3 regions of the Pleomorphomonas sp. PLEO genome follow, and region 2 is predicted to be linked to each of the others. Evidence: predicted binding sites of a transcription regulator. Region 2 holds the regulator's gene; each other region holds the start of a gene.

Region 1 (7,459 bases), 1.9 Mb from region 2:
CACCTGCACGGCATGCCAGGCACCGGCCGGCTTCTCGGTCGAGGGATCGGTGGCGGTCAGGCCGGTGAAGGTCCAGCCGGGGATCAGCAGGTGGGCTGTGAGCCGGCTGTCCCGGTTGCGCAGCTCGTGGGCGAGCTGTTCCGTCACCACTTTCACCGCCGCCTTGGACGTATTGTAGGCGGCGTTGCCCGGCGGCGTGGTGATGCCCTGCTTGGAGCCGGTGTTGATAACATAGCCGGGGTTGCCGCTGTCGATCATCCGCGGCACGAACGCCTGGACGCCGTTGACGACGCCCCAGAAATTGACGTCGATCAGCTTGCGCCAATTGTCGGAGTTCTCGAGGACACCGCCGCCCTCGCCAATGGCGGCGTTGTTCATCAGCACGTCGACGCCGCCGAAGCGCTCGAAAGCCACCGACGCCAACGCCTCGACCGCCGCCCTGTCGCCGACATCGGTCGGCACGGCAATGATCTCCGGGCTGCCGAGCGCCTTGGCTGCCGACGCGGTGGCCGCCAGTTCGCCGCCGAGCACGTCGGCCAATACCAGCTTCATGCCCCGCTCGGCGAGACGAAGCGCCGCCGCCCGGCCGATGCCGCGCGCCGCGCCGGTAATCACCGCGACCTTGCCCGTAGTGATGATGCCTTCGACCATGGCGGCCTCCTGATTGGTTGAATCTTGGCGGCGACGACAGGGCCGTCCCGCGTCAGCGTGCCAGTTCCTTGAGCCCCTGGCGGATCAGCTGGGTGGTCGTCGCCTCGCTGCCGGCCGCCTTAGCCGCCGCCTGCACGGCGGCGGCGGCCTGCAATTGCGCATAGCCAAGATTGACCAGCGCCGACACCGCCTCGGCCACCGGCCCGGAGACGCGCGCCTCGGCGACGTCGACGGCCATGCGGATCACCGACGGATCGGCGTCGGCAAAGGCCGGCGCCTTGTCCTTGAGTTCGGTGGCGATGCGCTCGGCGACGCGCTTGCCGACGCCGGGCGCCCGCGCGATGGCGACCAGATCGCGCATGGCGATGGCGGTGGCGAGTTGGCCGGGATCGAGAACCGACAGCACGCCGAGCGCCACCTTGGCGCCCACGCCCTGTACCGTCATCAGCAGGCGGAACCACTCGCGCTCGATGTCATTGGAAAAGCCGTAGAGGCGGATCATGTCCTCGCGAACCATGGTCTCGATGGCCAGCACCGCCGCCTCGCCGGCCTTCGGCAACCGCTGCAATGTGCGCGACGAACAATAGACCTGATAGCCGACGCCATGCACGTCGAGGATCATCCAATCGTCGCCGAAGCTGTCCACCACACCCTTGAGCTTGCCGATCATGCTATTCTCCCCGCCCGTCACCCGGCCGCCAATTTCGCCAACCGGCCCACAACCGAACTACGATGATGGGCATGCGTCAGCGCGATGGCCAGCGCGTCGGCCGCGTCGTCGCTGTCGAAGGTCGCCTTTGGCATCAGTACCTTGACCATGACGCGGATCTGCCCCTTCTCGGCATGCCCAGCCCCGACGATCGCCTTCTTCACCGCGTTGGGCGCATATTCGGCAACCGGCAAGCCACGTCGCGCCGGCACCAGAAGCGCCACGCCGCGCGCCTGGCCGAGCTTCAGCGTCGCACCGGCGTCCTTGTTGACGAAGGTGATCTCGATCGCCGCCTCATCGGGCTGGAACTGGTGCAGCACGGCGTCGAGCCCGTCGTGGATCTGGACGAGCCGCGAGGCGAGGTCCATGCCAGCGTCGGACGTCACCCCTCCCGAGGCGACGAAATGCACCGAATTGCCGATGCTGTCGATGACGCCCCAGCCGGTGCGCCTGAGGCCGGGATCGATGCCGATGATTCGCGTCACAGTGGTCATGGCGGCACGCTATCCATATGTTCATGGTTTGTACAGATGGGCACCAGGAACCGTCCACCAGTCGCGGCCCAGGACGGCCTTGCGGATGGTGACATCCCCGCAACAAACCTGGTCCGAGTGGAGGTTCGCCCCGCTTCCTGGTTGCGTCCGGCGTCGGCCCTGCTATTGAGCCGATCCGTTTGAGGAAACATGAAGAGGCATCGTCTTGCCGTCGTAATGCCGGTCTCATCCCGCAGCACCTGCATCATCGGAGGCCTTGGCTTCCGAACGGCTTTTCATGTCCATCGGGTGGCGGATCGAGACCGGCTTGGCTTTGCCGCCGTCGGCATCCCGCCGCACGCCCCTTGAATTAATCCGCGCATCCGCCACGCCGTGCCCGCCCCGTCGGGCCTCGTCCGTCCCGCCGCTGGACTTCCCTTTAGGAAGACCCCGGCATGTCCGACCACGTCCTCGTTCGCTGGACCATCGTTCCGCGCGATTGTCCCCGCCCCGTCCTTGCCTGCCCGACCTGCGGCGACGCCCGCCCTTTCCATCCCAGCGGCAAGATTCGCCTCAATGCCAATGGCAAGCGGCTCGACGCCTGGCTGATCTACAAGTGCGACGACTGCGATCGCACCTGGAACCGCCCGATCTTCGAACGCCGTCTCGCGACCGAAGTGCCGCCCGACGAGCTCGCTGCGCTGAGGACCGGCGACCCGGCCTTTGTCCGCCGTCTCGCCTTCGATCTCCCCGCCCTTCGCCGCAAGACGTCGTTGATCGTCCAGTCCGACACGGTGGAGATCGAAAGGGTGGTGGTTGGCGGCAAGACCGGCGCGACAGGCGCCGAGATTGCCCTCGCCGTGCCCTATCCGGTCGGCCTGCGTCTCGATCGCCTGCTAGCAAGCGAACTCGATCTCGCTCGCAACCGGATCGCCGCCCTGGCGGGCGCGGGCCGGCTGACCGTGATCGGAGGCGGGAATGCGCTGAACCGGCCGCCTCGCGATGGTCAAATCATCCGCCTTGATCTTGTTGGCGTCGAGGACGCACCGGCCATCGTGGCCGCCGCCGGCTAAAGCAAAACGCCCCGCGACGGTCGCATCGCGGGGCGTTTTTGTCGGCTAAGGATTGTCGAGTCTGTCAGGCCGTGACGGTGTCGAGCGCCGGGTAGTCGGAATAGCCGAGGGCGCCCTCGGCGTAGATGGTCTCGGGCACCAGCGGGTTGCGAGCCGCGCCGGTCCGGAAGCGTTCGACGAGGTCGGGGTTGGCGATGTATTCTTTGCCCCAGGCAACGGCATCGGCGCGGCCGGCGGCGACTTCCACCGTGGCCTCTTCGAAGGTGAATCCCTCGTTGGCGATCAGCGCGCCGCCGAACTCTTCCTTGATATGCGGCGTCAGACGGTCGTCGCCGAAATGCTCGCGGGTGAAGATGAAGGCGATGCCGCGCTTGCCGACCTCGCGGGCAACGTAGCCGAAGGTGGCCTTCGGATCGCTGTCGCCCATGTCGTGGCTATCGCCGCGCGGGGCGAGATGCAGGCCGACGCGGCTGGCGCCCCAGACGCTGATCGCCGCGTCCACCGCTTCCAGCATCAGCCGGGCGCGATTCTCGACCGGGCCACCATAAACGTCTGTGCGCTGATTGGTCTTGTCCTGCAGGAACTGATCGAGCAGATAGCCGTTGGCGCCGTGGATCTCCACGCCGTCGAAGCCGGCCTTGCGGGCGTTCTCAGCGCCCTGGCGGAAGGCCTCGACGATGCCGGGGATCTCGGCGATGTCGAGGGCACGCGGGGTCGGATAGGGACGCATCGGCCGCAGCAGGCTGACATGGCCAGCCGGCTGAATGGCGCTCGGCGCCACCGGCAGATCACCGTCGAGCAGCGACGGATCGGAAATGCGACCAACGTGCCAGAGCTGCATGACGATCTTGCCGCCGCGCCGGTGCACGGCTTCGGTGATCGGCTTCCAGGCCTCGACCTGAGCATCGGAATAGATGCCGGGCGTACGAGCATAGCCGGCGCCCTTCGGCGTGACGATGGTCGCCTCGGTCAGAATGAGGCCGGCCGACGCCCGCTGTTCGTAATAGGTGCGCATGACATCGGTGGGAACGCGATCGTCGGTGCCGCGCGCCCGCGTCAGCGGCGCCATGACGATGCGATTGCGGAGTTCGAGGGCGCCGAGGCGGACGGGATCGAAAAGGGTGGGCATGAAGCAAGCTCCTGGCGGGATGCTGGGTGGTAACGATGAAGGGCCAGAAATAGGGGTATATGCACGCATTTCTAGTGGCCGCCGCGGGCCCTGCCTAGAGCTCGCGCATGAACATTTCCGTGAACACAGAGTAGCGGTATTAAATCAATCTCTTATGAAGTCAGCATGACCTCAGGTATCTCGGTCCGGGTGTTGGAACGAGACGATCTCGGCCTGGAAGCGATCGACCTTGTCCTGTTCGTCCGGCGACCGGGTCGGCAGGTCGGCAAGGCGGGAGAACCAGCTCATCCGGTGCTTCAGCCCGACCTGGATGGCCGGCGGCACCGATTCGGGATCGTCGAACGCGCCAATGGCCAGCTCCAGCGCCGGCCCGCCCCAGTCATAGGCAAGCGGCGTGCCGCAATGGCCGCAGAAGCCGCGCCGCACCTTGTTGGAACTCTGGAACCATGCAGGCTCGCCGCGCGACCAGGCAAAACGATCGTTGGGCGCCGACACCAGCGGCCCGAAGAACGAGCCGAACGCCTTCTGGCACATCCGGCAATGGCAGATGCTCGCCCGGCCGAGTGGTCCATCGACATGGAAACGCACCCGCCCGCACTGGCAGCCGCCGGAATGTCCGTCTTCGCTCATCTCGCACCTCTGGCAAAACGATAGCACGAGGAGGCGGTGCCATTGCCAGATGAAAAACGCCCGCCGTCCACCCGAAGGCGACGGCGGGCGCGAACAACCCGAAACGCAGGGCCGGCCTCAGCCGGCGAGCTTGGCCGCCACTTCGTCGGAGACTTCCATGTTGGTGTAGACGTTCTGCACGTCGTCGTCGTCCTCCAGGAGGTCGACCATCTTCATCAGGCTCTGCGCCTTTTCCTCATCGAGGTTCGACGTGGTCTTCGGCTTCCAGATCGACTTGATCGACGCGGCGGCGCCCAGCAAGGCTTCGAGCGCCTTGGTCACTTCCCCCATCGATTCGAAGGCGAAGTAGATGAAATGCCCTTCCTCGTCGGATTCGACGTCGTCGGCGCCGGCCTCGATGGCGGCTTCCAGCACGGCGTCATTGGAACCGACGGTGAGCGGATAGCTGATTTCGCCCAACCGCTCGAACATGAATCCAACCGTGCCGGTTTCGCCCATCGCGCCGCCGGCCTTGGTGAAGATCGAGCGGACCACCGAGGCGGTGCGATTGCGGTTGTCGGTCAGCGCCTCGACGATGACGGCGGTGCCGCCGGGGCCGTAGCCCTCGTAGCGCACTTCGTCAAAGTTGGCCGTGTCGGCGCCGGCCGCCTTCTTGATCGCCCGGTCGATATTGTCCTTGGGCATGTTCTCGGCGCGGGCGTTGAGGATGGCAAGACGCAGGCGGGCGTTCATCGCCGGATCCAAACCACCGATCTTGGCGGCCACGGTAACTTCGCGGGCAAGCTTGGCGAAGACCTTCGACCGCTTGGCGTCCTGCGCGCCCTTGCGATGCATGATGTTCTTGAACTGTGAATGACCGGCCATATTGCCTCCTGAGGGAACCGCGAAGGGGCGCGGGGGGCGCTGCCAGACGCCTCCGCGACCATCGATCACGGCACAAAATCCACGAATGGGGCGCCTTATAGGCGTTTGTTGGCGCTAAATCCAGCCGGGGCCGTTACCAAAAGGTCGGCAATGCCTCGGCAAGGCGGCCACCGATCCGGACCGGCCCGATCGCCTCGGCAAGACCCGTCGCGTCGCTCACGTCGACGGCGACGCCGCACAGCGTCGGCTCGCCAAGCGCCGGCTGGAAACGCGCCGTCGGGATCTTGCGCAGGAAGCGATTGAGCGGCTCGTCCTTTTCCATGCCCAGCACGCTGTCATAGTCGCCCGTCATGCCGGCATCGGACAGATAGGCCGTGCCGCCGTCGAGGATCTGATAATCGGCGGTCGGCACATGCGTGTGGGTGCCAACGACCAGCGACGCACGGCCGTCGAGATAGTGGCCCATGGCCTGCTTCTCGCTCGTCGCCTCGGCGTGCATGTCGACCACCACGGCGTCGACCATGCTGCCGAGCGGGCAGGCGCTGAGTTCGCGATCAGCGGCGGCGAAGGGATCGTCGAGCGCGTCCATGTAGACGCGCCCCATGACGTTGGCCACCAGCACACGGGCACCGTTGCGGGCGATGGCGACCGTGGCGCCGCGTCCCGGCGTTCCCGGCGGGTAGTTGGCCGGCCTCAGGAGTTGCGGCTGCCGCTCGATGAACACCAGCGCCTCGCGCTGGTCCCAGGCGTGATTGCCGGTGGTCACCACGTCGGCGCCGGCATCAAGGAAGTCCTGGCAGATCTCCTCGGTGATGCCGAAGCCGCCGGCGGCGTTCTCGCCGTTGACCACCACGAGGTCGATGGCATAGTCGGCGATCAGGCCCGGCAGGATGTCGGAAATCGCATTGCGACCCGAGCGGCCGACCACGTCTCCCACGAACAGCAATCGCATTGTCCGGTATTCTCCCCGCGTCAAGGAGCGAAGCGGAAAGCGTCCCGCTCGGTGACGATCATGTCGAGTGGCGCATCATGGGGTTCCATGGGCACCGCAGCCACTTCCTGCACCGAGAAGGCGATGCCGATCAAGCGGGGAAAACGGCCAGCGGCGCGCAAACCGGCTACGGAGCGGTCATAAAAGCCACGGCCGTAGCCGATACGGCCGCCGCGCCGGTCGAAAGCGCTGAGCGGCATCAAGAGAACGTCCGGCACGACTTCGCAAGCATCCGGGCCGGGACCGCGCGTGCCGAAGCCGAGCGGCACCAGTCCATCGCCCGGCCGGAAGCGGCGAAACACCAGCCCGCCCTCCACCATGACCGGCAAACCGACTGGGTGGCCGCGCGCATCAAGCCCGGCGATGGCCTCCGATAGATCGACCTCGCTCTGGATCGGCAGGAAAGCCGAAACCGCGCAGCCAGGAGGCAGATCGAGCGCCAGCACCCGGTCGGAAATGGCCGCCGAACCTTCCGCCTGCGCCGCGGCGCCAAGTCCGTCGCGACGCGACAGCGCCAGCTTGCGCACGCGCGTCTTTTCGGCGGCGACGAGGGCACGGGGAAGATCGGAAGTCGTATCTACGGGAATGGCAAGCCTCCGGAAATCACGGGAGACAACGAGCCGGCGGTAAACAGGGTGTGGCGCCCACGAACGACCGTCGGAACTGTGATCCCGGGAAACCTACAATGTAGGTGGGCGCCGTGTGCCCGAACCCACGGGTCCGGACGGTGACAGCTCCCTTGGGATCAGTAAGGCCCCGGGGATAATTGATTCCTAACGAGAAGCGCAGGTACGCCACCTCTCCTATATAGGCGAGACTGACGATCCGGCAAAGGGCCTCACCTCGACAAAAAGGCTCAAGATAAAATCCGGGCAAAAAGAAGGGCGGCAGGAAAGCCCGCCGCCCAAGTCGCTGCGCGGATCGCAGTATCTGTTACCG
Region 2 (7,459 bases):
CGCCGGCCGGCATGGTGATGATCCAAGCGATGACGATGTTGCCGGCTATCCCCCAGCGGACCGCTGAAACACGCCGCGCTGCACCGACGCCGACGATGGCACCGGTGATCGTATGGGTGGTCGACACCGGTATGCCGAAATGGGTGGCGATGAACAGGGTGATGGCACCACCCGTCTCGGCGCAGAAGCCTTGCATAGGGTTAAGGCGCGTGATCTTCGAGCCCATCGTGTGGACGATGCGCCAGCCCCCCATCAGCGTGCCGAGCGCCATAGCCGATTGGCAGGCGATCACCACCCAGAAGGGCACGTAGAACTCGCCACCAAGATAACCCTGCGAGTAGAGCAACACGGCGATGATGCCCATGGTCTTCTGCGCGTCGTTGCCGCCGTGGCCCAGCGAGTAGAGCGACGCGGAGACGAACTGCAGGTGCCGGAAGGTCTTGTCGACGGCAAACGGCGTGCGCTTCACGAAAGTCCAGGACACCGCCAGCACCAGCATCAGCGCCAGAAAGAAACCCAAGGCCGGAGACACGAAGATGGCGCTGGCCGTCTTAATCAGGCCCGACCAGACGACGGAGCTGAAGCCCGTCTTGGCAAGGCCCGCGCCGACCAGACCACCGACGAGGGCGTGCGAGGATGACGATGGAATGCCGGCGACCCAGGTGACGATGTTCCAGACGATGGCCCCCATCAGTGCCGCGAAGACCACGTGCGGCGTGACGATCGCCGGGTCGATGATGCCCTTGCCTAGCGTCGTCGCTACATTGAGGCCGAAGAACAGAAAGGCGATGAAGTTGAAAAACGCCGCCCAGATTACTGCGTATTGCGGTCTGAGCACGCGTGTCGAGACGATGGTCGCGATCGAATTGGCCGCGTCATGCAGACCATTCAGGAAGTCGAACAGCAGGGCGATGCCGACCAGACCAAAAAGTAGCGGAAGGGCTAGCGTCTCCATCAGACGTTCTCGATCACGATGCCGCTGATTTCCTTGGCAACATCTTCGAAGCGATCAAGTACCTTTTCTAGCTCGCCATAGATCTGGCTACCAATGATGTAACTCATGGCGTTGCCAGTGCCATGGCGACGGTAGAGATCCTTGAGGCCGTTGTCGTGCAGGAAGTCCGAATGGCCCTCGACGCGACTGACCTCCTCCGACAGCGCCGTCAAGCGGGGTGCGTTGGAGCCGACGTTCTTGAGCAACGGTATCGCCTCGGCAACCAATTTCGCCGCCTGGATGATGTCGAGACCCATGTCGCGCATGCCGGGATCGAAGACACGCTGCTCGAACAACAGGATGGTCTTTACCACCCGGTGCATGGTGTCGATGGTGTCGTCCATCGACTGGATCAGGTCCTTGATGTCGTTGCGGTCGAAGGGCGTGATGAAGCTCCGCCGGACGGCAAGCAGAACCTCGCGGGTGATGCCATCGGCCTTGTCCTCGAGCGCTACAATCTCGGCGATGCGTGCGTCGCGGTCGTCTCCGGACAGGAGGGCATTCAGCGAGTGCGAGGCGGTGACGACGGTCTGTGAATGCTGGGCGAACAGATCGAAGAACTGTTCTTCGTGCGGCAGCAGCTTGCGGAACCACTCGAGCATGGTTGGTCCTTGTTTTTTGGACTTTTCGGCTCGCGGTTTATCCGATGAACCCTGTCGGCGCTAGTCGCAGTTCCTGGGAGGTCGGCCTTTTTAGCCGGTTATCCTTGCGGTTCTGCGTCGCGGAATAGACGGCTCAGCATTTTTGCCGATCAACCGGACCGGAGCGTTCTTCGTAGCGGGTCGGATGATCCGTCCGGCGTCGGCGATTTGAGGCCCTCGGTACCAAGGCATTCCCTTCTATGGACATGTTGAGGCGCCGCCGCTGGCGTTGGCCGTTGCCTTTCACGCTCGGTCATGTCTATGCAGAAGAATGCAAGTTTCAGTCTTCGATTTCGAATTGCCACCCGAGCGTATCGCCCTGCGTCCCGCCGTTCCGCGCGACGCGTCCCGCCTGTTGGTGGTGAAGCCCGGCCAAGCCTTGGAGGACAGACACGCCAGCGATCTCGCCGACCTTCTGTCACCGGGAGACGCGCTGGTGTTCAACGACACCAAGGTGATCCCCGCCCAGCTTGAAGGGCGGCGAGATCGCCATGGCGCCGAGCCAGTTCGCTTCTCGGCAACGCTGCATATGCGCGAGGCCCCGGATCGTTGGCGTGCCTTCGTCAAGGGAGCTCGCAAGCTGCGCGCCGGCGACCGCGTGGTGTTTTCCGGCATTGATCCGGCAGCCGATCCCCTTGGCGCTGTCGTGGCGGAGAAAGGCGAGGATGGCGAGATCACGCTGACCTTCGATCGTGCCGGGCCGGACCTCGATGTAGCGCTCATGACGGTCGGTCACATTCCGCTGCCGCCGTATATCGCCGCGCGTCGGGCAGAGGATGAGCACGACCGAGCCGACTACCAGACTGTCTACGCCCGGGAAAATGGCGCGGTCGCCGCGCCGACCGCCGGGCTTCATTTCACGCCGGAGCTCTTCGATCGCCTTGATGGGCGCGGTATCGGCCGGCATTTCGTGACGCTGCATGTCGGCGCCGGTACCTTTCTGCCAATGAAGGTGGACGATACCGAAGACCACAAGATGCATTCCGAGATTGGTCATGTCTCGTCAGAAACCGCCGAGGCGCTAAATGCAGTACGGGCACGCGGGGGCAGGGTGGTCGCCGTCGGCACGACGTCGTTGCGTCTCTTGGAAAGCGCTGCCGGCGAAGATGGCCTCGTTCGACCGTTCGCGGGGGCGACCGACATCTTCATAACGCCCGGCTACCGCTTTCGCGCCGTCGACCTGTTGATGACCAATTTTCATCTGCCCAAGTCGACGCTGTTCATGCTGGTATCGGCCTTCTCCGGTCTCGATACCATGCATGCCGCCTACGCACATGCGATCGCCAGCGGCTACCGCTTCTACTCCTATGGCGATACGTCGCTGCTTTTCCCGTCGGCGAAAAGTCGATTGGCGCAATAGGTCTAACGGTCCTACGGCGCCCAGGTACGCGCCCTCCGCGGGGATGAAAGACAAGCACAGCTTCCCGGGAACCGTCAGCCCGCGTTTCAAGCCGCTTTGAAAAGTGGATTAATAGCGGCGCATCAGCGCCACGAGGCGGCCCTGGATGCGGACCCGGTCAGGGCCGAAGATGCGCGTCTCATAGGCCGGATTGGCGGCCTCAAGGGCGACCGACGCGCCCTTGCGCCGCAGACGCTTCAGCGTCGCTTCCTCATCATCCACCAGCGCCACGATAATATCGCCGGAATCGGCGGTGTCGGACTTCTTGATGACGACGGTGTCGCCATCAAGAATGCCGGCTTCAATCATCGAGTCGCCGCGCACTTCGAGGGCGTAATGCTCTCCACCGGCAATGAGGTCGATCGGCACGTGCAAGATGTGTGACTGGGTCTGGATGGCGGCGATCGGCACACCGGCGGCAATCCGCCCCATGACCGGAACCGGCACGGTGTCGCGGCTATCCAGCGACGGCGCGGCGGCACTTGCCGACGAAGGCTTGCGACCACCGTCGCCTTCGATGACCGCCGGCGCGAAGCCCTTGCGAGCCCGGCCGATGCCCGGCTGCATGGTTTCCGGCAGCTTGATCACTTCCAGTGCGCGTGCCCGATTGGGCAGGCGGCGAATGAAGCCGCGCTCTTCCAGCGCGGTAATCAGACGATGAATGCCGGACTTGGACTTGAGATCCAGCGCATCCTTCATTTCGTCGAAGGACGGCGGCACGCCCGATTCCTTGAGACGCTCATGAATGAACATCAGGAGTTCGAGCTGTTTGCGCGTGAGCATCGTCTGGTCCCCGCTGGTCGGCCGGCGTCGGTTGCGCCGTAGCGCGATTCGGTACAAATCACGAACAGAGTTAACATGTTCCGTGTGTGTTCCGCAATGGGGATTGCCTCCGTAAGGGGGGCTGCGACCGAAAACGCCCCATCCGCCAGTAAGCCCGCTGGACGATCCGGCTGTGGCCGCATAACCTTATCGCGAAAGCCTCCAGCAGGTCAGAGTGGGCAGTGCCATCCAGAGTTGGCAAATGCAATACTGCTCCGACAGCCGTGTGGTGAGAGGTGACAAGCTGCGTATTCTTCTTGTCGAAGACGACCATATTCTCGGCCCGTCGCTTAAGCGCGCGCTCGAAAAGCATGCGTATGGCGTCGACTGGTTCAGCGATGGGGAATCCGGCTTGGCGGCGTGCGAGGACAACGAATATGCCATGGCTGTTCTCGATGTGAACCTCCCGAAGATGAGCGGTTTCGACATCGTGCGCGCCTTGCGCGCCAAGGCCAATCAAACGCCGGTTCTGTTCCTGACCGCGCTCGACAGCGTCAAGCACCGCGTCGAGGGGCTCGACGGTGGCGCGGACGATTATCTCGTCAAGCCGTTTGACCTCGATGAACTCCTGGCCCGCATTCGCGCGCTTACCCGGCGGAGGGAGGGGCGGGCTGTGACACTCCTTGTCTCGGGCGATGTTGAACTTGATCCGGCGGCGCTTGTCGCTCGCCGTGGCGGGGAGACGCTGCATTTGCCGGCCAAGGAGTTCCATCTTCTGCGCCTCCTGATGGAGCGCGCTGGCCGTTACGTCACCAAAACCGACATCGAGTATGCTCTCTACGACGCGGAATCGACAACCGAGAGCAACACGATCGAGGTTACTGTCTATAATCTCCGGCGCAAGCTCGGTTCGTCGTTTATCAAGTCGATCCGGGGCGTTGGCTATATGGTTGAGCGGTGATGTCGTGACGCTCAGCCAGCGCCTGTTCTGGCGCATCCTCCCCACACTGATGGCCACCATCCTGATCGTCGGCGCTCTGGCGTATCGCAGCGCCACGCGTGAAATCGAAAACATCTACGACGCCGAGCTTATCAACGACGCCAATACGCTTTGGATCCTTCTCAAGGGGCACCTTGAGAAGAATGACTTTTCAGTGCCGGCGGAAGTGCCCGACATTGATTTTTCCATGGGTAACCAATTGGCACTCAACCAGGACGCGGACGATTACGCTGATGCGCACGCCTTCCGTTCCTGGAAAGCCGACGCGCTCGCCATGGTCAGCAGCAACGCTTTCCCGGCAAGTGTCCCGAAGTTCGGCGCGGGTTTTGCGGACTACACATTCGCCCGCGAAAAGTGGCGTGTTTATTCTCTGCCGATTGCGCAGACCGGGATCGTCGTCGAGGTTGCCGAAAAGATCGCACTGAGAAAAGGCCTCGTCGGCAATATCCTTCTGGACATAGCCCTGCCGCTTCTGGTGCTGGTGCCGGCGATCGCGTTTTTGACCTGGCTGGTGATCAATAACGGGCTCAGCCATATTCGAGGGCTGGTGAGACAAATTCGTTCGCGAACGCCTGACGATCTGTCGACGTTGGCCATAAACAACATGCCGAGCGATCTCCTACCGCTTGTCCGGTCTCTCAACCAATTCATGCAAAAGCTCGATACCTCGCTGACCTTGGAACGGCGTTTCGCCGACCTCGCCGCTCACCAGTTGCGGACGCCACAGGCCGGCATCAAGCTTCTGTTGCAAATGCTCGAGAAGGCGACGGACGAGGACGAGCGGCAGCAATTGATGAAAGATCTCGTGGCCAGCAACGAGCGGGCCATGCATCTGATCGCTCAGCTCCTGCATCTGGCGCGCGTGAGCCATCAGCCGCTCCGCCTGGAAGCGATCAATCTCTATGAGGTCGCCGCTGCTTCGCTTGCCGATGTTGGCGCCATTCTTGGCAACCGCGGTTTTGAAGTTGAGCTTGCCGGAAGTGAAGTTGCCTCCGTGAACGCCGATCGGCTCCTCTTGCGACTGCTGATCGACAATCTCGTCGATAACGCCATCAAGTATTCACCCGATGGCGGCGAGATCCGCGTTGAAATCGCGCCGGCTGGCGCCTATTGGCGGCTTGTCATCGACGACCGTGGTCCCGGTATCCCTGAGGACCAGAGGAAAGCGGTATTTCTCCAGTTTCATCGGGTGTCGGCCAGTGATCGTGACGGCGCGGGGCTCGGGTTGGCCATTGTTGCCGAGATTGCCAAGCGCCTCGGCATTCAGGTTGGTTTATCCACGCCGACTTGGGGGTATGGCTTGCGGGTCGAACTGATCATGCCGGCGGTCGCCGCGTGACGGTGATAGCCTTCAGTTTGGCTTCATCCTCCCCTCAGGCAGGCCTCATCGAGGGGGCGTAGACGGGTCTCAGATAAGTCTGGGACCATGACATGCTAGCCTTCTGCGATTTTGACGGCACCATTGCGACTGAGGACGTTACCGATCTCGTTCTCGGCCGCTTCGCCCTTCCTGCGTGGCGAGACATCGAGGCGCGCTGGGAAGCGGGTACGATCAACTCGGCGGAGTGCATGCGGGAACAGGTCCGCCTGATCCGTGCCGAACGAGACGAGATCGACCAATTCCTGGAGCAGGTCGACATCGACCCCGGTTTCCGGGATTTCAAAAGGTTCTGCGACCGTAGTGGAATTGAGGTCGTGATCGTCAGCGACGGCGTCGACCATTTCATCCGCCGTGTGCTCGCCCTGCACGAAATTTCCGGCATCAGGATCGTAGCAAACCGCCTGATCGTGACGGAGTCCGGCTTCGATCTTGCCTTCCCGCATGCGCGGGCGGACTGCCGCTTTGCTTCGGGAGTGTGCAAATGCGCGGTTCTGAAGGGAGCCGCTCCGCACGTCTTCATCGGAGATGGCCGCTCCGATTTCTGTGCAGCCCGCAGCGCCGGCATGGTGTTCGCCAAGGGAAAGCTCGCTGCCTATTGCCGCCGCGAAGCGATCCCGCACGCCGTCTATGCCGATTTCTTCGATGTGCTCGACATGACCCTCTCACTTGCCGGGTCACCGCAGTCGTCGTTCCACCTGCTTCCTCTTTCCCAACAGCTTTAATTGGAGAAATCCATGCTGAAATCGCTTGAGACCACCGTAACTGATACTGCGCCTGGCGAGGACGACTTGCGTGCCCTTGAAGGGCGCTATTGTTCCTATGGTGATACGGTTCACTACGCGGAGGCCCCCAAGTTCTTCGAATCCTGCGAAGGGTCTTTCCTTTTCGATCGGGACGAAGTGCCTTATCTCGATCTGCAGATGTGGTATTCGGCGGTCAACTTCGGTTACCGAAACGAGCGTCTCAATGCCGCCGCTCACCGGCAGCTCGACAGGCTTCCGCAGGTCGCCTCGCAATACCTTCACCGCGAAAAGGTCGAGCTGGCGGCGCTCATCGCTCAGGATGCGGAGCGCAAATTTGGGCACAAGGGCCGCGTCCATTTCAACGTTGGCGGCTCCCAGGCCATCGAGGATTCGCTGAAGCTGGTGCGCAATCATTGCCAGGGCAAAAGCCTGATGTTTGCCTTTGAAGGCGGGTATCATGGCCGTACGCTGGGCGCCTCGGCGATCACCTCGAGCTATCGCTACCGCCGCCGCTACGGCCATTTTGGCGACAGGGCGCA
Region 3 (7,459 bases), 1.0 Mb from region 2:
CCGGCCAACCCGACTGGATCAGATCCCGCCGTTTTTCAAGGACATAGTCTTCGCAGTCCCCGGCGAGCTTGGGATAGTCCCAGTGTTCAAGGACGCCATAGATTTCCATATCGGTGGCCGGCAACACGGCCGTGTTGACCGCCGTGTTGATCTGGTTGAGCTGGTTCCATACCGCCTGGGTGAGGGTGACGACCTGATCAATGTCCTTCTCGGGGCGGCAGTCGGTTGGGTATGACTGGCAGAACTGCACGTAGCCGACCGGAGGGGCCGCGACGCCATGGATGCTCATCAATTTCTCTGCGGTCCAACCGGTTTGAGCGGTAAGTAGAACCGAGAAGAAAAGAACTGCTTTTGTTAGCGTCGCGATCTTTCTCATCGTCGTGACGTCTCCCTGTTGTTGTCAGGAGAATGGCACAGTTGTTTTTCGGTCGCGTGAAATAGGAAAATCAAAACGCTAGTATCTTCGAAATGATTTGTTTAGGAAAATTTGTAGTGTATTTTAGAATTTATTTATACTGATCCCGCTGACCCTATTTACTTTCCATCCACCATCCCCAAGCCGAAAGATTCCCGCGTTAACGCACTATGGGGCGAACGGTTGCTCGGCAGACCCGGAACGCTTGGATCTGTCCAGCTTCGAACCCGTTGGTTCTGGAGAGTGCATTAACCCTGCCAGATGGAGGTGTCCTCCGTTGGCACAGGTACGCGGTTGCAAGGCGGAAGAACTCGCCCGGGTTGGCTCGCCTCAAATAGACAAGGCAATCGCCGTCGGCCTGGCTCGAAGGTGGCCGGTCGGACAAGAAGTCAGGGCATGGTTATCAAAGGGAAAACGTCAGAAGATGCTGCGATTCAACGCTCTTGTCAGAGATTGTTCTTCAACATGTCTTCTGACTGCAGCATCGCAAATTCCAAGGCGATGCCGTCGGGGAAGTGACGAACGACGCGGGCTCTCATCCGCCCCAACGTGATCGGTGTTCCGAGCGGCGGTTTGACATTGGTGGCAATGGCTGCCCCGGAAAGCGACACGTCGATGATCTTGCAGCGGCTTTCCTGCCCGTCGGGCAGGACCATGTTCGAGAACGGGCGATGAGGAATGATGCGCTCGTGACGACGGTCCTCGGGCAGATTGAGGGTGTCGCGGTTGGCAAGCCAGGTCAGCTGGGCGGCGAGCCTCTCGCGCTTGCCGGCGGTGGCGTTTACCGTCATGGCAAAGCCGCCTTCGAACAGGCGAGTTATCTGTCCCTCAATGCGGCCGACATGGTCGATATAGGCGACGACTCGCTCTCCGATGTCACCGGAAACCGGCGTCATCAGCGCTGCGCCGCCGGGTGACATGTCTTGAACCTGACAGGGATATTCGTTGCGGTTGGGCAGCATGAAGCGGCCGAGCACATCGATTTTTACGCGCTGAAACCGCCGACGTTCCGGCTTGGGGAATTTACTCGCACGAGGAGGCGTCGTAGCCGCGAGGGTTGCCATGCCGCTATCCACTGGTCGGCCGGACCCGGCCGCTCTAGGTATTACGGTAAGCACCCAATCTTAAGATTAAGTTTAGTGATCGCTTGCGCGATTGGCTTAGTCGGCTCGGCCACCCTCAATAACGCGAAAATGACGGAAAGTTCGTCCCGGCAGCGTGTGGGCAGCGGGCCGGTGGCGATCGATGCTGAGTGGCGCCGGCTCGTGGCGCACTGGAGCCCGGCTGTGCGTGCCGTCGACCTTTTCGCTATTGAGCAGGAAGGCCGGCTTCTCGTCCGGCCATATCAGCCTCAGGCTCTGCAGCGGCTGGCGCACGACGGGGTACAGGCCAAGCCAATAAGGCTGGTCCATCGGCGCGAAACAACCAAGGATACGGGTATGGTTCGGTCCCTGGTGCATGAGCGGCAGGAACATCACTTCCACGGGCATGATCTGGCCGCGGTCGTTGGTTGCGTTGAGCCCGAATACGGCGGCGGCACCATCCTCGACCACGGCGGCCAACAGACAGGCTATCGATTCCCGGTCCTTGCCCGACCAGAAGTCAAGCACATTGCGGCCTTTAAGCTCACGGCCATAAGCAGCGCAGATGCGAGTGCCGGCAAGCCGGAAAGAATAGGTATGACGATCGAGAGCCTCGAGAATAAAGGTGTCGCCGAGAATGCCGCGAATGGCGGCCGGCTCGACTTCGTTACGCTCCGGCGCCGCCCGTCGGCCGCGCAGGTTCGTCCAATATTCATAAAGAGACTGCGCGACGACGCTTTTCATCTAAATCCCCGCAAGACCAGACCGGCCAAGTTGCCTGTGGTGGACGCGGCGCCATGCCATTTCGGCACAGGGGCAAACCCGTCCTAACCCAACTGATCGTTCCTGAGCAGGCCTCGTGCCAGAAGATGCCCGTTGTCCCCAATGTTCTCGGGGGAAAGGGGATCGGCGGTTGAAAATGGCTGCGTGTGGTGTGGTCGCTTCTTCGATCGCTGCGAGAACGGGCTGATTTTGGCAATGCAGTTACATTAACGCCCGAGATAGCCGTTGGTCGCAGAGGGCCAGGGCCGTTCGCGACAGTTTGGTTTCCGATCGGTTACCGGCGTCGGAGCATTTTTATGGAATGTCCCGTCGGGCGGAGACTGCTCCATCGCGGCACGCTCCGTTCCAGCTGTGCCTTTTTGGCTGTACCCTGGCACCATCCGCGCCTTTGCGGTAAAGCGCTGTCGGAGCTCGCGGCATGGCGGGCGATAAGGAAGCCGCGATGCAGAGCGATAACGACAACCACGAGCCCATGTTCAACCTGCCCCGGGTGATCCTCGCCTTCATCCTGCTATCGATCGGCATTTTCGTCGGCCGAACCTGGTATCTCGGTGGAGATGCGGCGGCCACCTTCCTTCTCACCTTCTGCTTTACGCCGATGCGCTACCCGTACCTGGTTTCGGGTATGGGCTTTCCCGGTGGTTGGGCTGCCGGTCTGTGGAGTCCGTTGACCTACGTCTTCTTGAGTCCCACCCCGTCCAGTCTGGTGTTCGATCTCCTTTGGTTGACGGCTTTTGGGACCGCCGTGGCGCGTCGCTTCGGCCCGTGGCGTTTCATCGGCTTCTCGGCTATGGCCGCGGCCGTGGGCGCTGGCCTGTTTTGGCTACTGGCAGGTGATTCCCAATCGTTGCTGTTCGGCCCGAACTTCGTCATCGCAGCTCTTCTCGGCGCGGCGATCCGCTTCATCTACGCGGCTGGTCTGGGGGGCATCATGACCATGGGCAGCGATTCCTGGCGCCAGCCTGCGCTAGGCATTGTCGAGATGTGGTCCAATGTTCGGGTTCTGCAGCTTTTAGGGTTCATCTTCGCAGCCAACACGCTGTTCGCCATGCTCTACGCCTCCTCAGGCCTTGATGGGCGGGCACTTCTGCACAACGCGCTGGGCTACATTGTCGGCATCTTGCTGTTCTCGCTGTTTGATCCCCGTTCGCCGACCATAAGTCGACCCGGCTAAGGGAAAGTCCTTAGGTCTTGCTTGCCAGACCGCTCGATTCATCCCATCTTTGTCCAGGGAAGACGAGGAGCAGGTCGCCGACCAACAGGCGATCTCCTTGTCAGGAACAAGTTGGAGGGATGGAAATGACGACCGTCAAACAGATTCTATCCGCCAAGGGCGAAGACGTGATCACCGGTGACCGTTCAATGTCTCTTGGGCAGGCGGTGGCAAGACTGGCCGGCAACAAGATCGGTGCGTTGATTTTCGTCGATGATGACCGCCGCGTCATCGGCATCTTGTCGGAACGCGACATCGTCGCCTCGCTGGCTTTGCACGGCGCGCGCGTGCTTGAAGAGCTTGCCACCGCGCACATGACGCGCAAGGTCAGCACCTGTACGCGGGATGATACGGTTGAAGATCTCATGGACATGATGACCACCGGCCGTTTCCGCCATCTGCCTGTGGTGGAGGATGGAAAGTTGGTGGGGATGGTGTCGATCGGCGACGTCGTGAAGCATCGCGTTGCCGACATCGAGCATCAGGCTTCCGAGATCCGCAACTACCTGCTCGCCACCTGAAACCAGCGGCGGATGACGGACATAGGCATGGTTTTCCCCAGCAATCGGGGCAAAACCATGCCGTGTGGCAATAAGTTTCTCTTTTATCGTAGAAGGTTAGAACACTATCGCCTTATTGCCCATGGCGGTTGGATCAAAATTGGTTGCGCTTGGGCGAGAGGCAGTTAAGATTTCGTCAAGCCCGATCGATCGATTGGGTGAGTGGCCCATCTCGCGACGTGATGGTCACGCAAACAACGGTTCCGCCAAAGGCGGAGCTCATGAACAGGTTGAAACGTTCTGTTTCGGCAATCGTCAGGAGGACGGCTGGTCCTGTAGCTTGATGATCGTCAAGGCACGAAGGAGACCCGCGATGAGCCTAACCCGTAGCCTCAACACCCTCGTCGTCTGCGCCGCGTTTCTGTTCGTCGTCGCCATCGTGGCAGGCGTCATCTGAAATCGTGCAGTTCATGGCATTGGGAAGCCGATCGGCGGAGGCCCGCTGGTCGGCTTTTTTCTTGGCGCTCAGGCGGCGATGATGATGTGATCGACCTCGGCGCGGCGGGAATCGAAGCGGCCGAAGATGCGCGCCGGTAGGGTGCGCTCACCTTTCAGCACGATGGTTGCGCTGCCATCGAACAGGCAATCAACGGTGCTGATCGTATTGGAATGGGCCTCGATGTGATCGAGTTCGGGCGTGTCTCCACCCGCGGCAAGGCTGGTCCAGGCCGGCGTGGCCTCGATCTGGAAGCGGCGGATAGCATCGGCAATCATGGTCTTGGTCGGGTTCATGGCACGGTCCTTAGCTCCCTGCTACGGGAGAACACATACGCTAGAAGCGTTGTTTGTTGGCTAATGACGACAAAACTAAGGCGTCACGGCGCGCCAGACCTCTCCTGTCGGCTCGCGGTCGCGATCAACATTTAAGTGTTTGCATTGAAGGCGGTTTTCCCGTGCCACGCGGGAGAAGCACGTCTTTTTGTGTGGACAAAACAGGAACGCTCGGTCATGGTTCGTCAACCCTGTCCGCAGCTTTATCGGATGGGATCGAGTCCCGCACCGGAGATGTCATGGCCAAGCGCACCACCCAATTCGTCTGCCAGTCCTGTGGCGCTGTCAGTCCGCGCTGGGTGGGCAAGTGCGAAGCCTGTGGAGGCTGGAACTCCTTTGTCGAGGAAGTCGGCGGCGGCGGCGCCATTGGCTCCGGCGTCTTCGGCCAGAAGGGCAGGCCGATGCGCAAGGGGCGCGTCGTGCCGTTGGTGGAGCTGTCCGGCGAGATTGCTCAAACGCCGCGCCTCGAATCCGGCATTGCCGAACTCGACCGCGTCACCGGTGGCGGCTTCGTGCGAGGATCGGCCCTGCTTGTCGGTGGTGATCCGGGGATAGGCAAATCGACCCTTCTCATTCAGGCGGCTGCGACCTTGGCTCGCAAGGGCGCGCGCGTCGTCTATGTTTCGGGAGAAGAGGCGGTGGCGCAGGTGCGCCTCAGAGCCGAGCGGCTGGGCCTTTCCGACGCGCCGGTGGCTCTTGCCGCCGAGACCTCGGTCGAGGATATCCTGACGACGCTTGCCGACGGTCCTACGCCAGATCTGGTCGTCATAGATTCTATTCAGACGCTGTGGACGGAGATGGTCGAGTCCGGGCCCGGTACGGTGACGCAGGTGCGCACCGCCGCCCAGGCGATGGTTCGCTACGCCAAGGAGAGCGGCGCCACCGTTGTCTTGGTTGGACACGTCACCAAGGATGGTTCCATCGCCGGCCCGCGAGTCGTCGAGCACATGGTCGACGCCGTTCTTTATTTCGAAGGCGACGGTGCCCGGCATTTCCGCGTGCTGCGTTCGGTCAAGAACCGCTTTGGCCCCACCGATGAGATCGGCGTGTTCGAGATGACCGGCGACGGCTTGCGGGAAGTGCCGAACCCGTCCGCACTTTTCATGGGCGAGCGTGATGGCTCGTCGGCGGGCGCCGCCGTCTTTGCCGGCATGGAGGGTACACGGCCAATGCTGGTCGAGATCCAGGCGTTGGTGGCTCCCACCTCGCTCGGTACGCCGCGCCGCGCCGTCGTCGGCTGGGATGGCAGCCGGCTCGCCATGATTCTCGCGGTGCTGGAAGCCCATTGCGGGGTGCGCTTTGGCCAGCATGACGTCTATCTCGCCGTTGCCGGTGGTCTCCGCATCCAGGAACCGGCTGCCGATCTGGCGGTCGCCGCGGCGCTGGTTTCCTCGCTGGCCGGCTCTCCGCTCGGCCATGACTGCGTTTATTTCGGAGAAGTGAGTCTGTCGGGCGCCGTCCGGCCCGTGGCGCACGCCGCCGCTCGTCTCAAGGAAGCTGAAAAACTGGGTTTTGCCAGGGCGGTCGGCCCCAAGCTCGCAAATGGCGAGGCGCCGACCGGTTTGAAGCGCGCCGCTGTCGCCCAACTCGTCGATCTCGTCACGCGCATTGCCGCCGACGCGACGACCCCCCGCCGCGAGCAGGGTGGATAAGCAGAAGGGTGGTCCACGTCGGAGCTGTCCGTTGATTGAATTTGCGAGTTCGGGCCATTACCGTTAATTCGATATCGGCGTGAAGGAATCAGGGGCCGGACTTCGGCCGCCAAAGGGGCAAAGATGTCGATTACGCTACTCGACGGGATCCTCATCGTGGTCATGCTGATCTCGGCGTTGCTCGCCATGATCCGTGGCTTCGTGCGTGAGGTGCTGTCGATCGCCGCCTGGGTTGCTGCCGCGGTCGCCGCCTTCCTCCTCTATGGTCATGTGTTGCCTTACGTTCAGCCGCATATTTCGCAAAAGCAGCTGGCGATGGTGGCGTCCGCTGGTGGCGTCTTCGTGATTACGCTGATCATCGTCAGCTTCATCACCATGCGCATCTCCGACTTCGTGCTCGACAGCCGTATCGGCCCGCTCGACCGCACGATGGGCTTCGTATTTGGCGCGGCGCGCGGCCTCCTGCTGGTCGTCGTCGGCATGCTGTTCTTCAACTGGTTCATTCATGACGAGGCGTCTCAGCCGGCATGGGTGGCCCAGGCCAAGTCCCGGCCGCTGCTCAATGCGCTTGGCGCCAAGCTGATGGCGGCGTTGCCTGAGGATCCTGAAAAGAAGATCCTCGACCAGTTCCAGAATCCAAGCGTTGACGATGGCACGCCTGTACCCGATGGCGAAGAAAGCCAGCCGCCGGCCGACGACGCTGCGCCAAGCGACGTGGCCCCTGGCAATGCCGCGCCGAGCGATGGTGCCTACAAGCAGGGCGAGCAAAACGGCCTCGACCAACTCATTCAATCGACCACCAAACCCAAGCCTTGAGCGGTCGTTTGAGCACGATATGCGAATGCGTCGGATCCGTCCGGCGCATTTGACGTTTTGAAGACAGCGCCGAATGCATTATATGCCTGCCTGCGCGACGGTCTTCGGGCGTTCCTGAACGCGGATCGAAACGACGCGTCGCCGAAGCGAAATCCGACTGCTCGGGT

The links. Region 2 encodes LexA, which represses DNA repair genes until DNA is damaged. Its sites were predicted from a motif close to TGTTCNNNNTGTGTTCNG; they were not measured.
Region 1: the regulator LexA is predicted to act here: its motif matches at 1,873-1,890, upstream of ruvC (crossover junction endodeoxyribonuclease RuvC).
Region 3: the regulator LexA is predicted to act here: its motif matches at 4,977-4,994, upstream of radA (DNA repair protein RadA).

The regions. Positions count from the first base shown of each region.
Region 1 is NZ_CP166625.1:1,324,729-1,332,187, reverse strand. Features, by position in the region: gene AB6N07_RS05865 (SDR family NAD(P)-dependent oxidoreductase) at 1-651, opposite strand, end outside; gene ruvA (Holliday junction branch migration protein RuvA) at 704-1,321, opposite strand; gene ruvC (crossover junction endodeoxyribonuclease RuvC) at 1,339-1,854, opposite strand; gene AB6N07_RS05850 (DUF1062 domain-containing protein) at 2,289-2,906, shown strand; gene AB6N07_RS05845 (alkene reductase) at 2,971-4,035, opposite strand; gene AB6N07_RS05840 (GFA family protein) at 4,207-4,665, opposite strand; gene AB6N07_RS05835 (YebC/PmpR family DNA-binding transcriptional regulator) at 4,783-5,529, opposite strand; gene AB6N07_RS05830 (YmdB family metallophosphoesterase) at 5,663-6,481, opposite strand; gene AB6N07_RS05825 (5-formyltetrahydrofolate cyclo-ligase) at 6,502-7,047, opposite strand; RNA gene ssrS (6S RNA) at 7,158-7,315, opposite strand; gene AB6N07_RS05815 (hypothetical protein) at 7,454-7,459, opposite strand, start outside.
Region 2 is NZ_CP166625.1:3,210,148-3,217,606, forward strand. Features, by position in the region: gene AB6N07_RS14845 (anion permease) at 1-955, opposite strand, end outside; gene AB6N07_RS14850 (DUF47 domain-containing protein) at 955-1,596, opposite strand; gene queA (tRNA preQ1(34) S-adenosylmethionine ribosyltransferase-isomerase QueA) at 1,907-2,995, shown strand; gene lexA (transcriptional repressor LexA) at 3,104-3,817, opposite strand; gene AB6N07_RS14865 (response regulator transcription factor) at 4,101-4,757, shown strand; gene AB6N07_RS14870 (sensor histidine kinase) at 4,762-6,135, shown strand; gene AB6N07_RS14875 (MtnX-like HAD-IB family phosphatase) at 6,228-6,899, shown strand; gene AB6N07_RS14880 (aspartate aminotransferase family protein) at 6,912-7,459, shown strand, end outside.
Region 3 is NZ_CP166625.1:4,219,081-4,226,539, reverse strand. Features, by position in the region: gene AB6N07_RS19635 (transglutaminase-like cysteine peptidase) at 1-289, opposite strand, end outside; gene AB6N07_RS19630 (PilZ domain-containing protein) at 862-1,479, opposite strand; gene AB6N07_RS19625 (PAS domain-containing protein) at 1,576-2,241, opposite strand; gene AB6N07_RS19620 (rhomboid family intramembrane serine protease) at 2,699-3,454, shown strand; gene AB6N07_RS19615 (CBS domain-containing protein) at 3,580-4,014, shown strand; gene AB6N07_RS19610 (hypothetical protein) at 4,519-4,785, opposite strand; gene radA (DNA repair protein RadA) at 5,064-6,476, shown strand; gene AB6N07_RS19600 (CvpA family protein) at 6,600-7,292, shown strand.